Regions from separate parts of the Paenibacillus sp. PvP094 genome, predicted to be linked through region 3. Evidence: riboswitches for the same ligand, from Rfam matches in the RefSeq annotation. Region 3 holds a riboswitch; each other region holds the start of a gene.
The links. A riboswitch is a leader RNA that binds a small molecule or an ion and turns the genes downstream of it on or off. The one in region 3 is predicted to bind thiamine pyrophosphate.
Positions count from the first base shown of each region.

Region 1: it holds a riboswitch for thiamine pyrophosphate, as region 3 does, so the genes downstream of both, thiC (phosphomethylpyrimidine synthase ThiC) here and ABIC22_RS07490 (ABC transporter substrate-binding protein) in region 3, are expected to answer to the same signal.
Region 2: it holds a riboswitch for thiamine pyrophosphate, as region 3 does, so the genes downstream of both, ABIC22_RS21050 (thiamine phosphate synthase) here and ABIC22_RS07490 (ABC transporter substrate-binding protein) in region 3, are expected to answer to the same signal.

Region 1 covers NZ_JBEPOM010000001.1:1,408,040-1,412,272, reverse strand. The annotation lists gene ABIC22_RS06535 (alpha/beta hydrolase) at 1-573, opposite strand, end outside; gene ABIC22_RS06530 (IclR family transcriptional regulator) at 935-1,678, shown strand; TPP riboswitch at 1,800-1,913, shown strand; gene thiC (phosphomethylpyrimidine synthase ThiC) at 2,267-4,072, shown strand; gene ABIC22_RS06520 (hypothetical protein) at 4,153-4,233, opposite strand, start outside.
Region 2 covers NZ_JBEPOM010000001.1:4,562,256-4,566,488, forward strand. The annotation lists gene ABIC22_RS21045 (ABC-F family ATP-binding cassette domain-containing protein) at 1-1,291, shown strand, start outside; TPP riboswitch at 1,401-1,510, shown strand; gene ABIC22_RS21050 (thiamine phosphate synthase) at 1,756-2,379, shown strand; gene thiO (glycine oxidase ThiO) at 2,397-3,629, shown strand; gene thiS (sulfur carrier protein ThiS) at 3,626-3,829, shown strand; gene ABIC22_RS21065 (thiazole synthase) at 3,833-4,233, shown strand, end outside.
Region 3 covers NZ_JBEPOM010000001.1:1,620,494-1,624,726, reverse strand. The annotation lists gene ABIC22_RS07500 (ABC transporter permease) at 15-773, opposite strand; gene ABIC22_RS07495 (thiamine-binding protein) at 773-1,063, opposite strand; gene ABIC22_RS07490 (ABC transporter substrate-binding protein) at 1,093-2,133, opposite strand; TPP riboswitch at 2,343-2,455, opposite strand; gene ABIC22_RS07485 (hypothetical protein) at 2,628-3,092, opposite strand; gene ABIC22_RS07480 (VOC family protein) at 3,188-3,574, opposite strand; gene ABIC22_RS07475 (DUF2798 domain-containing protein) at 3,747-4,233, shown strand, end outside.

The DNA.
Region 1 (4,233 bases), 210 kb from region 3:
TGTGCCTGCGCCCATCGAGAATCCCCAGACGACAAGCTCCTGAGCACCGCGCTGCTTGGCGAACTGAATGGCACCAAGCAATTGCTGGGACTCGGCTTTGCCCCCTGTAGCGACTGCCTTGTTCACCTGAGAGGCGAAACCATAGTCAAACATCACTACATTGAACCCGAGCTGGTGGGCATAGTGAGCCAGGTCATACATGGGAACCCAGGTTTCCTCCCGATTGGCCCCATATCCATGACTGAAGATGATGGTTTTGTTGACATCCGTGTCTGCGGGGATATACCAGCCCTGCATCGTACGGCTGCCATCTGCTGCCGGGAACGTGATATCCTCGTACTTCATGTTCTTGGCCTGCATTGGATTGGAGAACACGGGAGCTACGGTCGGGTTGGATAGTACCCAAGCAATATAGCCGTGTAAGGCAATGAAACAAAAGAGCAGAAAAAATACAACGGAGAGCAGCAACGCTACGATAATATGTTTGAACCGGATCAGCCTCGGTGATAACGAAGAAGGCAGGTCGGACACTTTCGTTTGCAGCGGGGCTTCGCTCTGGGATGTCGGAAACATGATTGCCCCTCCTTATTCAGATCAATTGAAGATAACAACGAGTTCAGATCAGATCATATGGCTTGATGTCCTTGCTTGCCTGTGCAGCAAAGTCTTGCTTATATATCTTTATCGTATGTTTCCATATAGTCAAAGTCAATTGATTGGAGGCATTTGTTACGCAATTGTTATATAGTCCGAAAGATATATGGGTAACATTTCCTGATGGTGCAAATTGCAGGGGATTTAGTCTTATAAAAAGAAAATATTTACACTTCTTATCGTCATGATTTGGCTCATTTTGGTTTACAGATGAGATCGTTTCTCATATAATTTATGTAACCAAGTTTCATGTGATGAAACATGAGGAGGGCATTATGCCATGGAAGACCGCAAACTAACCGTCCGGGCTGTGGAACGGGCGCTGGATATATTATTATGTTTTACCACACGGAGCGATCTTGGACTCACAGAAATTGCGAGCCAGATTGGTTTGCACAAAAGTACGGTTCATCGTCTGATGGCGACGCTGGAGGAGAAGGGCTTCGTCATTCGCGATGCGGCCACTGAGAAATACAGGCTCGGCATTCGAATCTGGGAGCTGTCTGCTCATATGTCCCGCAGTGATGATCCTGCCATTTTGCTGCTTCCTGCAATGGAGCGGCTCAGAGATCGTTTGGGAGAAACGGTCAGTCTGTACCTGCGGGATGGCAGTGAGCGTATCCGTATTCAGGCTGTTCAGAGTGATCAGGCCATCCGGCGGGTGGCTCCGGTTGGCGTACGTCTTCCTCTATCCGTAGGGGCATCCAGCAAGGTACTCATGGCATTTGCGACGGAAGAAGACCGGGAGGAACTGATGAATGGTCCCGAATGGCCCGTATTTATCGATCCCGAAGTTTATCTGGCCCAGATGGGTGATATCCGGGAGAATGGATATGCGACCAGCTACGAAGAACGTGAGCCTGGAGCGGCTGCAGTATCGGTTCCTATTATGGATCGAAAGGGGAATATTGCTGCTGCACTATCCGTATCGGGTCCCGTTAGCCGCCTGTCCCAGGAAACTTTGCACGAATATGCACCTGTACTGAAGGAAGCAGCCGCGCAGATGGGTCTCATGTTGTCCTGATCCGGCGTGTCTGGAAGAAAAAGGGTTGTATTTCTGACTGGCTTGCGCTAGTCTGTAATGGACAGCCCAGCGGGGCTGGAATGAATTGAATATGGAACTGCGGTACACATACCGCAACTGTTAACGTTACTGGGGGAGTCCGAATTGTCCGGACTGAGACGGGATCGCATGAGATTCCGGACCCTTTGCACCTGATCTGGATCATACCAGCGTAGGGAAGTAATCGGCGATACAACCACGAACACTGCATAATCCAGCCTTTGGCATGTCTCCACTTGAGGGAGCTTGGCATCAGGCTTGTTATGGGGTGATGGACATAGGCCGGTTCCCTCGGGAACCGGCTTTTTTATATACAGTGTCAAGCGATCAACCGCAGCAGAGGCGGTTCCCTTCTTTTGCGGGAGAGCTGGAGTTGGGTATAACCCGATTATGCCTGTGCCAGATTCTGTCTGCGCTATGCCGCTGTAATGTTCTTTCTTCGGAAGTTGGCCGCTCTTTTCTTGCCTATGCGTGGATGATATGGAACGGGTGCACGAGCGATCAAACTGGCCCATCCATGGGACGACCAACGAGGAGGAAGAGGTAGCGATGAACACAAACAACAGAACAACGGCACAGGAACATTCAGGACAGGGGTTGGAAAAGAGAACAGTGGCGGCCGGACGGGTGCAACAGTTTCCCGGCAGCCGCAAAGTTTACATTCAGGGCTCACGGCCGGACATTGCTGTACCGGAGCGTGAAATTGCCCTTCATGACACGAATACACCCCAAGGGGTGGAGCATAACGAGCCGCTGCGCGTGTACGATACGAGCGGCCCTATGACGGACCCCGGATTTCACGCCGATATCCGGGCAGGCCTGCCAGCTTTGCGTGCACGCTGGATCACAGAACGAAACGATGTAGAGGCGTACCAGGGACGTACCGTCAAACCGGAGGATAACGGGCTTAAGCCTGGAGGGAAGAGAACCGGAGCTGAAGAATATCCAGGCCTCCGCGGCAAACCGCTCCGTGCACAATCCGGACGCTGTGTCACCCAAATGCACTATGCGAGGCAGGGCATCATTACCCCTGAGATGGAGTTTGCAGCTATTCGTGAAGGCGTGGAGTCGGAATTCGTCCGGCAGGAGCTGGCGAGCGGCAGGGCCATTCTGCCATCCAATATTAATCATCCAGAGAGCGAACCGATGCTGATCGGACGTCACTTCCACGTAAAGATCAACGCGAATATTGGAAACTCTGCCGTATCCTCTTCGATTGAAGAAGAAGTGGAGAAAATGACTTGGGCGGTACGCTGGGGGTCCGATACGGTAATGGATCTTTCCACGGGCAAGGATATCCATACGACCCGGGAATGGATCATCCGCAATTCTCCGGTACCAATCGGGACGGTGCCGCTGTATCAGGCGCTGGAGAAGGTGAATGGCGAAGCCGAGGCACTCACCTGGGAGTTGTACCGGGATACGCTCATTGAGCAGGCAGAGCAGGGTGTGGATTACTTTACGATCCATGCAGGCGTACTGCTGCGTTACATACCGATGACGGCCAAACGGATGACCGGCATTGTATCCAGAGGTGGTTCCATTATGGCGGCATGGTGCCTTGCGCACCATCAGGAGAACTTTTTGTACACGCATTTTGAGGAAATCTGTGAAATCATGAAAAGGTATGATGTAGCCTTCTCTCTCGGAGATGGACTCCGCCCGGGCAGCATCTATGATGCCAATGATGAAGCCCAGATGGCTGAACTTGCTACGCTTGGTGAACTGACACAGATTGCGTGGAAGCATGATGTGCAGGTGATGATTGAGGGGCCAGGACATGTGCCGATGCACAAGATTAAGGAGAATGTCGACCTTCAGATGGAGATCTGCAAGGAAGCACCGTTTTATACACTTGGTCCGCTGACAACCGATATTGCACCAGGCTATGACCATATTACCTCAGCCATTGGAGCGGCGATGATCGGCTGGTTCGGAACGTCGATGCTCTGCTATGTGACACCAAAGGAACATCTGGGCCTGCCGAACAAGGATGATGTCCGGGAAGGCGTTATTGCTTACAAGATTGCGGCACATGCCGCTGATCTGGCCAAAGGCCATCCGCGTGCACAGCGCCGGGATGACGCGCTGTCGAAGGCCCGCTTCGAATTCCGCTGGCGGGACCAGTTCAACCTGTCACTGGATCCGGAACGTGCGCTGTCCTATCACGATGAGACACTCCCGGCTGAAGGGGCCAAGGAGGCCCATTTCTGCTCCATGTGCGGACCTAAATTTTGCAGCATGCGCATTACGCAGGATATTCGTGCCTTTGCCGCAGACAAAGGATTATCCGAGAATGAGGCTGTGGCAGCCGGAATGCAGGAAAAGGCTGAGGAATACCGAACCCGAACCTAAGCGCCATTACAGCGCAATTTGGGCAGCCTAAGATATATAAAAGCCGTTCTCTCCACTACTGGGAGAAGAACGGCCCCTAACTAACGCCTACCGATATTCAATTGCTGCTCCAAATAAGATGCCAGCGATGCGAGCGGGCTGTAAATCTCACTTCCCGTATT
Region 2 (4,233 bases), 2.9 Mb from region 3:
AAAAGATGCCTTCCTTCCCCTGCTTGAACTGGAAAAAGAAATGATGGCCATTACAGACCAGATGGCTGACGCAGACCCAGACCAGCTTGAAAAACTGCTGGAAGAAATGGGTGAAATCCAGGAGCAGCTTGAGCAGGGCGATTTTTATTTGATTGATGTAAAAGTGGAAGAAATGGCAAATGGCCTCGGATTATCCGCTATTGGGCTTGATCGTGACGTCGCTGCTCTAAGCGGGGGACAACGGACCAAAGTATTGCTCGCCAAGTTGTTGCTCGAGAAACCGACGGCTCTTTTGCTGGACGAGCCAACAAACTACCTGGACGTGGAGCACATTGAATGGTTAACTCGATATTTGAAAGATTACCCTTATGCATTTATTCTGATTTCGCATGATACGGAGTTCATGAATGAAGTCGTTAACGTGATTTATCATCTGGAATTTGCTAAATTGACGCGTTATGCTGCCAACTACAATAAGTTTCTTGAAATGGCAGATATGCAAAAAGCACAACATATCGACGCTTATGAGAAACAGCAGGAATATATTAAGAAACAGGAAGATTTCATTCAGCGTAACAAGGCAAGAGCCTCCACTTCCGGACGTGCCAAAAGCCGCGAGAAACAGCTGGGCAAGATTGAACGAATCGATCGCCCGGATGAAGCAGCAAAACCGACATTTAAATTCAAAGATGCCCGTGCCAGCAGCAAAACAGTATTCGAGGGAATTGATTTCGAGATAGGTTATTCCTACCCTTTGCTGCCTAAGATGACAATGACCATTGAACGTGGTGAGAAAATAGCCATTGTTGGATGTAACGGTGTAGGTAAGTCGACACTTCTTAAAACCATATTGGGCAAAATCCCGCCGATCAGTGGTAAAACGTTCCTGGGGGATTATCTGGAAACGGCTTACTTTGAACAGGAAGTTCGGGCTGGCAACATTACGCCAATTGAAGATGTGTGGAACGAATTCTCCCATCTAACTCAGAATGAAGTACGCGGGCATTTGGCCCGCTGTGGTTTGAAAAACGAGCATATCACTCGTCCGCTGAGTGCACTTAGTGGGGGAGAACAAGCGAAAGTTCGCTTGTGCAAGCTTCTGATGCGTGAAAGCAACTGGATCCTGTTTGATGAACCGACAAATCACCTGGATGTAACAGCAAAAGCGGAGCTAAAACGAGCCTTGCAAGAATTTAAAGGTACAGTACTGCTCGTTTCCCATGAACCTGAATTTTATCAGGATTGGGTCACCAAGACATGGGACGTCGAAGCCTGGTCTGAGAAAAACTAGTTGTTGCGGAGCAATTTAGTGCTCTACAATCAAAACATTCATCAACATGAGTTTGAAAAATCAACGGTGACAAAAAAAGGTGACTATGGTAACATAGGCTACAACTTCATACGATCACTAGGGGGGCCGCTCGTTGCGGCTGAGATGGAATAATGCGATTCCGGACCCTTTGCACCTGATCTGGATTATACCAGCGTAGGGAAGTGGCGCGTTTTAGTTAATGATATGGGCAAATTAATATTCGATTTTGTAGCGAATGTGAATGCTCACAAGTGGAACATGAAGGTATCTCGTATATATCAGGGCTATGGTTTAATAGCTTGTATACCTGACAACTGGCATGTAAAGCTCATTTAACTAACTGGACATGTTATCGCGGCCACTCCCTACGGGAGTGGCTTTTTTGTGCTTACATATTGTGACGGCAAGGAAGGTGAAACCAAACGGATACCTTTAAAAAACCTGTGAATTCACTATCGTTTGAACTGCATGCTGTTTCGCCAGGGGTAGGGGATCAACAACGTTTTCTGAAGATTGCAGCGGATGCATGGCCTTGGCTTGACTATATCCACATTCGGGAAAAACATCTAACCACTGAACAAAAAATTCAATGGGCTCATAGTTTGCTGAACGCAGGAATTCCATCTGACAGGATCGTAATCAATGGTCTATGTGAGCTGAATAAGTTGGAAAAACATGTTTTCATTCAGAGGATTCATTGGGGCCAGTCCGATATGGCGACTACTCAAGGCAGCAGCCTGAACAAAAGCGATCGACTTCGTCTCGGTATTTCTGTTCACTCTCTTCACGAAGCTAGAGTAGCTGAAGAACGGGGAGCGGATTACCTCTTTTATGGTCATGTATTTTCCTCCAGCAGTAAACCTGGGAGCAAGCCGAGAGGGATATATGCACTGTCTGAAATATGCTCAGCTGTTTCCATCCCCGTAATTGCCATTGGCGGTATTGGACCGGCAAACATAGCAGCTGTACGTGCAGCTGGTGCAAGTGGTGCCGCAGTAATATCTTCTATCTGGGCCAGTGATAATCCGGAAAGCGCGGCAGCAGCCTTGAAGCGGGCTATCGAATGAATAACGGAGGTGAATGAATGAGCAGAGAAGCAAGAGGCCGAAGACGAAGAGGCAGCATTTACCGAAATGGAGCAGGTTGTACGACACAAATACGTGGAGAAATTCGTGGCAAGCTTCATGCGGAAACTATTGTTGTGGGAGGAGGCGTTATAGGTTGTGCCATCGCGTATGAGCTAGCTTCACGAGGTAAAGAAGTGATTTTAATCGAGCGTGCGCGTATTGCAAGTGAGACATCTTCTGCGGCAGCGGGCATGTTAGCTGCAGACAGCGAGACGTTTCATACTACTGTGATGTCAAAGCTAGCATATGAAAGTAGAAAACGACTGCATCAGCAAAAAGAACAGCTTGAACTACTAAGCGGCATTGAAATTGGCCTGCAGCAGAGTGGATTTATTACACCATTTCGGAATGAAGCCGAGATGAAAAAGTATAGCGATTCGAGAAGAAGTACAGTTTTGCCTACAGAGCAAATGTGGTGGGATCATTCCAATCTTCAACGTGAAGCCCCATGGATAAGCAAGGAAGCTTTCGGGGCTCTGTATAGAGCTTCAGAAAGTGAACTTCTCCCTGTCAATTTGGCACGTGCCTATGCGGGCGCAGCTCAAACAATGGGAGCCAAAGTAATCGAAGGTGTACAGAATGTAAGTCTAATTGCCGACTCGAGTGGAATCCAGGGTGTGGAAACGTCGATTGGAAGATTAACGTGTAAACATGTTGTTGTCGCAGCTGGATTACAAGGTGGAGAGATATTGAAGCAGGTGGGTCTTAACCTGCCCACTCTTCCAGTGAAAGGTGAAATTGCAGCAATACAATTTGCGAAACATGATGCAGATTACAGACCTGACAAGACTGTTTATGCAGATAATGTATACATTGTCCCCAAAGCAAACGGCGAAGTTTGGATCGGAGCTACCAGTTTACCGGGGCGCTCAGATCGGGAAGTTACTGTTGAAGGCATTCAAAAGCTGCTTGCATCCGCAGCAGGGTGGGTCCCTGGAATACAGCAAGCCCAGTTTATCCGTGCCTGGGCAGGGGTTCGACCATCAACCCCTGACGGTTTGCCTTATCTGGGAGCTTGTAAATGCGTACCCGGGTTATATACCGCGTTTGGACATTACAGAAATGGCATCTTACTTAGCGCAATTACCGGCAGCCTGATGGCTGATCTGATGGCTGGCCATTCTTCGGAGGAGCTTGGCATTGATGAATTGAGTCCGGAGCGTTTGAGCAGAAAGGAGATTATGCAGTGAACATCATCGTAAACGGGCAGAGCATGAACATTGAGGACGATTTAAATCATGTAGATCAGCTACTGCAATCTTTTAATTTGCAGGTGAAAACTGTGGTGGTTGAGTTAAATCGCCAAATTCTGATGAGGGAGCACCATGCATCGACCGTTTTAAGAGACGGAGACCGAATTGAGATCGTACATTTTGTGGGAGGCGGTTAAAACATGCTGAAGATAGGACATCATTCATTTCATTCTAGATTGTTGTTGGGTACGGGCAAATTTGACGATTTGGATATACAGAGTCAAGCGGTAGAAGCGTCAGGAACCGAAGTGCTGACTTTTGCAGTTCGACGCCTCAACTTGGAAGATCGGGATAAACGCCACTTCCTTGATACACTCGATTTGAAGCGATTCACTTTACTCCCTAATACCGCGGGTGCTTCCACTGCAGAAGAGGCCGTCCGAATCGCTGAACTTGCCCGTGCCTCAGGACTTTGTGATATGATAAAAGTAGAAGTGATCGGAGATGGGATCACACTGCTGCCAGATCCGATCGAAACGTACAAGGCCTGCGAGATCCTGTTGGAAAAAGGATTCATCGTACTGCCTTATATCTCGGATGA
Region 3 (4,233 bases):
CTTCTGCTGCGATTTCAGCGCTTCTGTGGTCGCCAGCGAACGAGCAGCTTCTCCAGCAGGGCAATGAACAGGAAGAGCAGCAGGCTGAGCGCGACAATAATCATAATCGCAACGAATAGACGATCTGTCCGGTAAGCGGACTTCTGAAGCATCATGTAATATCCGATCCCTTTGTCGGCTCCGATCCATTCAGCAATAATGGCACCCATAACGCTGTAAGTAGCAGCAATCTTGACACCGGAGAAGATGGAAGGCAGTGCGTGCGGGAGCTCCAGCTTCCAGAAAATTGGGCCGCGTCTCGCTCCCGCCATGCGCATGTAATTCATCATGGCGGCATCCGTACGTGTCAGGCCATCCATGGCAGCGACGGCAACGGGAAAGAAGCAGACCAGGATGATGGTAATAAGTTTGGGCAGCAGTCCGAATCCGAACCAGATCAGCAGGAGCGGAGCGAGCGCAATGGTCGGTATATTTTGACTAAGGATAAGTAAAGGATACAGGGCAGATTTCAGAAATGGAATCAGATGCAGTACCATGGCGATCAGCAGCCCAACCAGCGTGCCAGCGGCGAAGCCAACTAATGTAAGTTGAATGGTCGCCCAGGCATGCATGCCTAGGCGTTCTGCTTGGGAAGCGGCTTCGTGCGCGATGTCCGAAGGTGCGGGCAGCATCCATTTCTCAATATGAAACAGGGAAACGGCGCCCTGCCATATGGCTATAAAGAGAATAACCGCCACAATGGGCGGCCATACACTTTTGAAGTACGTATGCATTAGCGATATTTCTCCGTCAGGGTATCCATGCTGAAGCCGTTCGGGCTGTGGGCGATTTTGATCTGGGAGATGATGCTTGGACTGCCAGCCTCCACGAGCACCTCATGCATTTTACGGACAACTTCCAGCAGTTCCTCCAGTTCACCTTCCATCGTGGTGTCGAGCGCATTAACCTGATATTTCAAGCCAGATTGCTGAATCACTTCGATGGCCCGATCTACATAAGGATAAGAATTTTCGCCATTCGGCGTTTTGGGAATCACTTGAATGCTAAGCAGTGTGCTTGCCATGAGTAATCACGGCTCCTTTCGATTCAACTTTATTGGGGTAGAAATTCGTTCGTATAGGCTTGGGATACGTCGATCTGCTCATCAAGCAGTTTTTTGCTAAACATCCAGTCCGTGTAGTTCTGCCACACTTCCTGTTTTTGCTCACCCCAGCGCGGAGCGTCATCCTTGTATTTCGGGCTCAGCCATTTCTGACTTGCCACCACAAGGTCCTTATCGAGATCAGGTACAGCCTTGATTAAAATGTCTGCCGCTTCTTCGGGATGATCAATCGCATATTGATACCCTTCGGAAGTAGCCTTCATAAACGCCTTCACCAGCTCCGGGTCATTCTGAATGGTCTGCTCGTTCGTCACGAGTACAGGCGTGTAATAGTCCAGCGCATCGGAATAATCCTTCACATACAGCATGTCGAGGGGTTCACCGCGCAGCTCGGCTTCAATGCCGGTCCAGGCATAGAAAATCCATGCAAAATCAATGTCCCGTTTCACTGCGGTAAAAAAGTCGGTGTCGCCCATATTGATATTCTTCACTTTGGACACATCGGCGCCTTCGCCTTCCATTATGGATTGCATAACCGCTTCTTCAACCGGTGATCCCCAGCCGCCATAGGATTTGCCTTCGAAATCCTTGGGTGATTTAATGTTTCGATCCACCGGAGCGGCGAATCCAGACGTATTATGCTGAATGACTGCTGCAATGGAGACGAGCGGAACGTTCTGTGTACGGGCCTGTGTTACACTCTCCTGATAACTTACCCCAAAAGGAACTTCGTTTGAGGCTACCATCGTATCCGCACCGCCGGCTCCCGGCTGCACAATCTCGACATTCAAGCCTTCTGCCTGGTAAAATCCTTGATCCACGGCGGCATAAAGCCCGGTATGATTCGTATTGGGTGTCCAGTCGAGCACGACCTTAACATCCTTCAATGCTGCGCTGTCACCTTCGCTGCTGTTTTCAGTGGTGCTGCTGCCGTTCTGTCCTGCAGGCGCTGCTTCCTTGCTGCCGCATGCAGCGACGGTGACCAGTGTCACACACAAGAGCAGGAGTCCGATCATTTTACGCCATCTCATCTTGTTTTTCTCTCCTTCATATGGTCCGGCCAGTGGCGCGGGGTACTCCTTGGCTTCATATCCAAGCATGGTGCATAAATCCTTCGATTTATACCAGCTATGATCCGGATGACGTACTTTTTGTGTCAAAAAGATACCATCAAAAAAAGCGCCCCGTAATCCGGGACGCGTGCAGGCGTTAGAGAGGTGGCTGCAGCACATGGCTGGGCCAATTCGATATACTCCGATTCCTACGCTGGCATGATCCAGATCAGGTCTAAGGGTTAGTATCTTGATGGGATACACTCTCAGCCGGCCAATTCCGACTCCCCTGGGAAACTATGAAGTTACAGGCATTACTAGGTGTAATTATAGGCCAGAGGCCGGGATGTGTCCAGTCAGGAACTGGATGGAATAGCCAAGGGTGATTTGCCTGTGGGAATGTATCAAATATCAGAAAGGATAAGCAGATCGGACTCGATCTTTGTTTGAAGGCAGACGGGTACATGTTTGATTTACTGAACTTTGATTTTGATCACGTAACTAACGCTGCCTTCAAACCAACTTGCACTGTACAAATAGGTATATATTCCAGGAGTATCAGGTGCTTCGATTGTATGATGAGAATGATCTAGTCTGATCCAACTGTTTAACGCAATCCCCTGTTCAATAAATGTAATTTCTGTAGGAGTCTGATCGAAGGTTATGAAGAGCGTTGAACCGGCAGGTACATTTACAGGGGAGGTTGGCACATCGATTGCTGAAAATTCGTTATATTTCGTATTGTTTTTCCAAGTATACTCGAAATACTCCGCAGGAATGGATAGGGTTGTCTCTTGAACCAGGACTGTGGATTGGGGGAGTGGTTTGTTGCTTAAAGTCACGAGTAAAGATTCTCCTACTAGAATTGAAAAATATACGGTGTAGCATAATGCCCATATGACAGTAATAGCGGCGATCATTTGCATCAGTCTTTTCATGGCGAACTCCTTGAATATAGGGGGGAATAATGCGTGACAGGTCACATTATACCCACGGGTTCCTGGAATTGAATATTCCTTAAACGGTACATGGTTTAACGCTGGAAGAACTCAATCCATTCTTTCTCCGGTCCATAGATGAAGAAATAGCGATAGCCGTTGGGCAGCGTAACGATCTCCCCGTCAATAAACTCGGCCTCCGTCGCCTGGATACGCTTATATTCCGCATCAAGGTCCTCCACGTGGATAGCGAAATGGTGCACCGTTCCTTCGGAAGGCAGTTTATCGCTGTATCCCTGAATCAATTCAATCTCCGTTTCATCACTACCATGGAAGCCAAGGAAAGCGAGCTGAATAACACCATTCGTGTGGGTTACCCGATCTTTCAATTCCAGTCCTACAATCTCCGTATAGAAACGCAGTGTTGTCTCCAGATCACGTACAGCAATGCCGATGTGGTCAATACGTTTTTGAAAACCCATCATGAAAACCTCCCAAGTTCAGAAAATCGTTTCTTACATATTAAGGGATATGATAGATTCCTAATTCCGAGTTGTCAAATATGATTTAAATCAAATTCACAGAATGTTCACTTATGTGGAGATATTCGCGATCTTTATAATTGGCAGAGTAAACAGAGAGGATGAGAGAGAGTTGCCAACCACGAAGAAAGAACATATTTATTTTGGCTTGATGATGTGTACAGGAATGGTCATCGTGATGATGTCCTTCAACCTGATTTACAACGGATTAATCGGTAGATTATCCCCGCTTGAATTACTGTTTCAGTTTGTTTTGTGTTTTGCTATTGCTTTCCTAGTGGAATCCTTTGTTGTCGGTCCGGTAGCCCAGAAAGTTGCTTTTTCACTGCCGTTTGACAAGTCCAACAAGCTTCTCGGTATTGTGGCCATGTCTTGCTGCATGGTTGTTGGCATGGTTTTGATCATGTCCTTGTATGGTATGGTCACGTCTTATTTTGCGAATCAGTTGGTGGGTAAATCGCTCCTCGAAACCTATCTTCACACCATCACTCGTAACTTTAGCCTGGCCCTTCCGCTGCAGCTTCTCATTATTGGGCCCCTTGTTCGCTATGTATTCCGTACATTTATTAAAGGGAAAGAAGTGGTAGCTCCCTTGATCA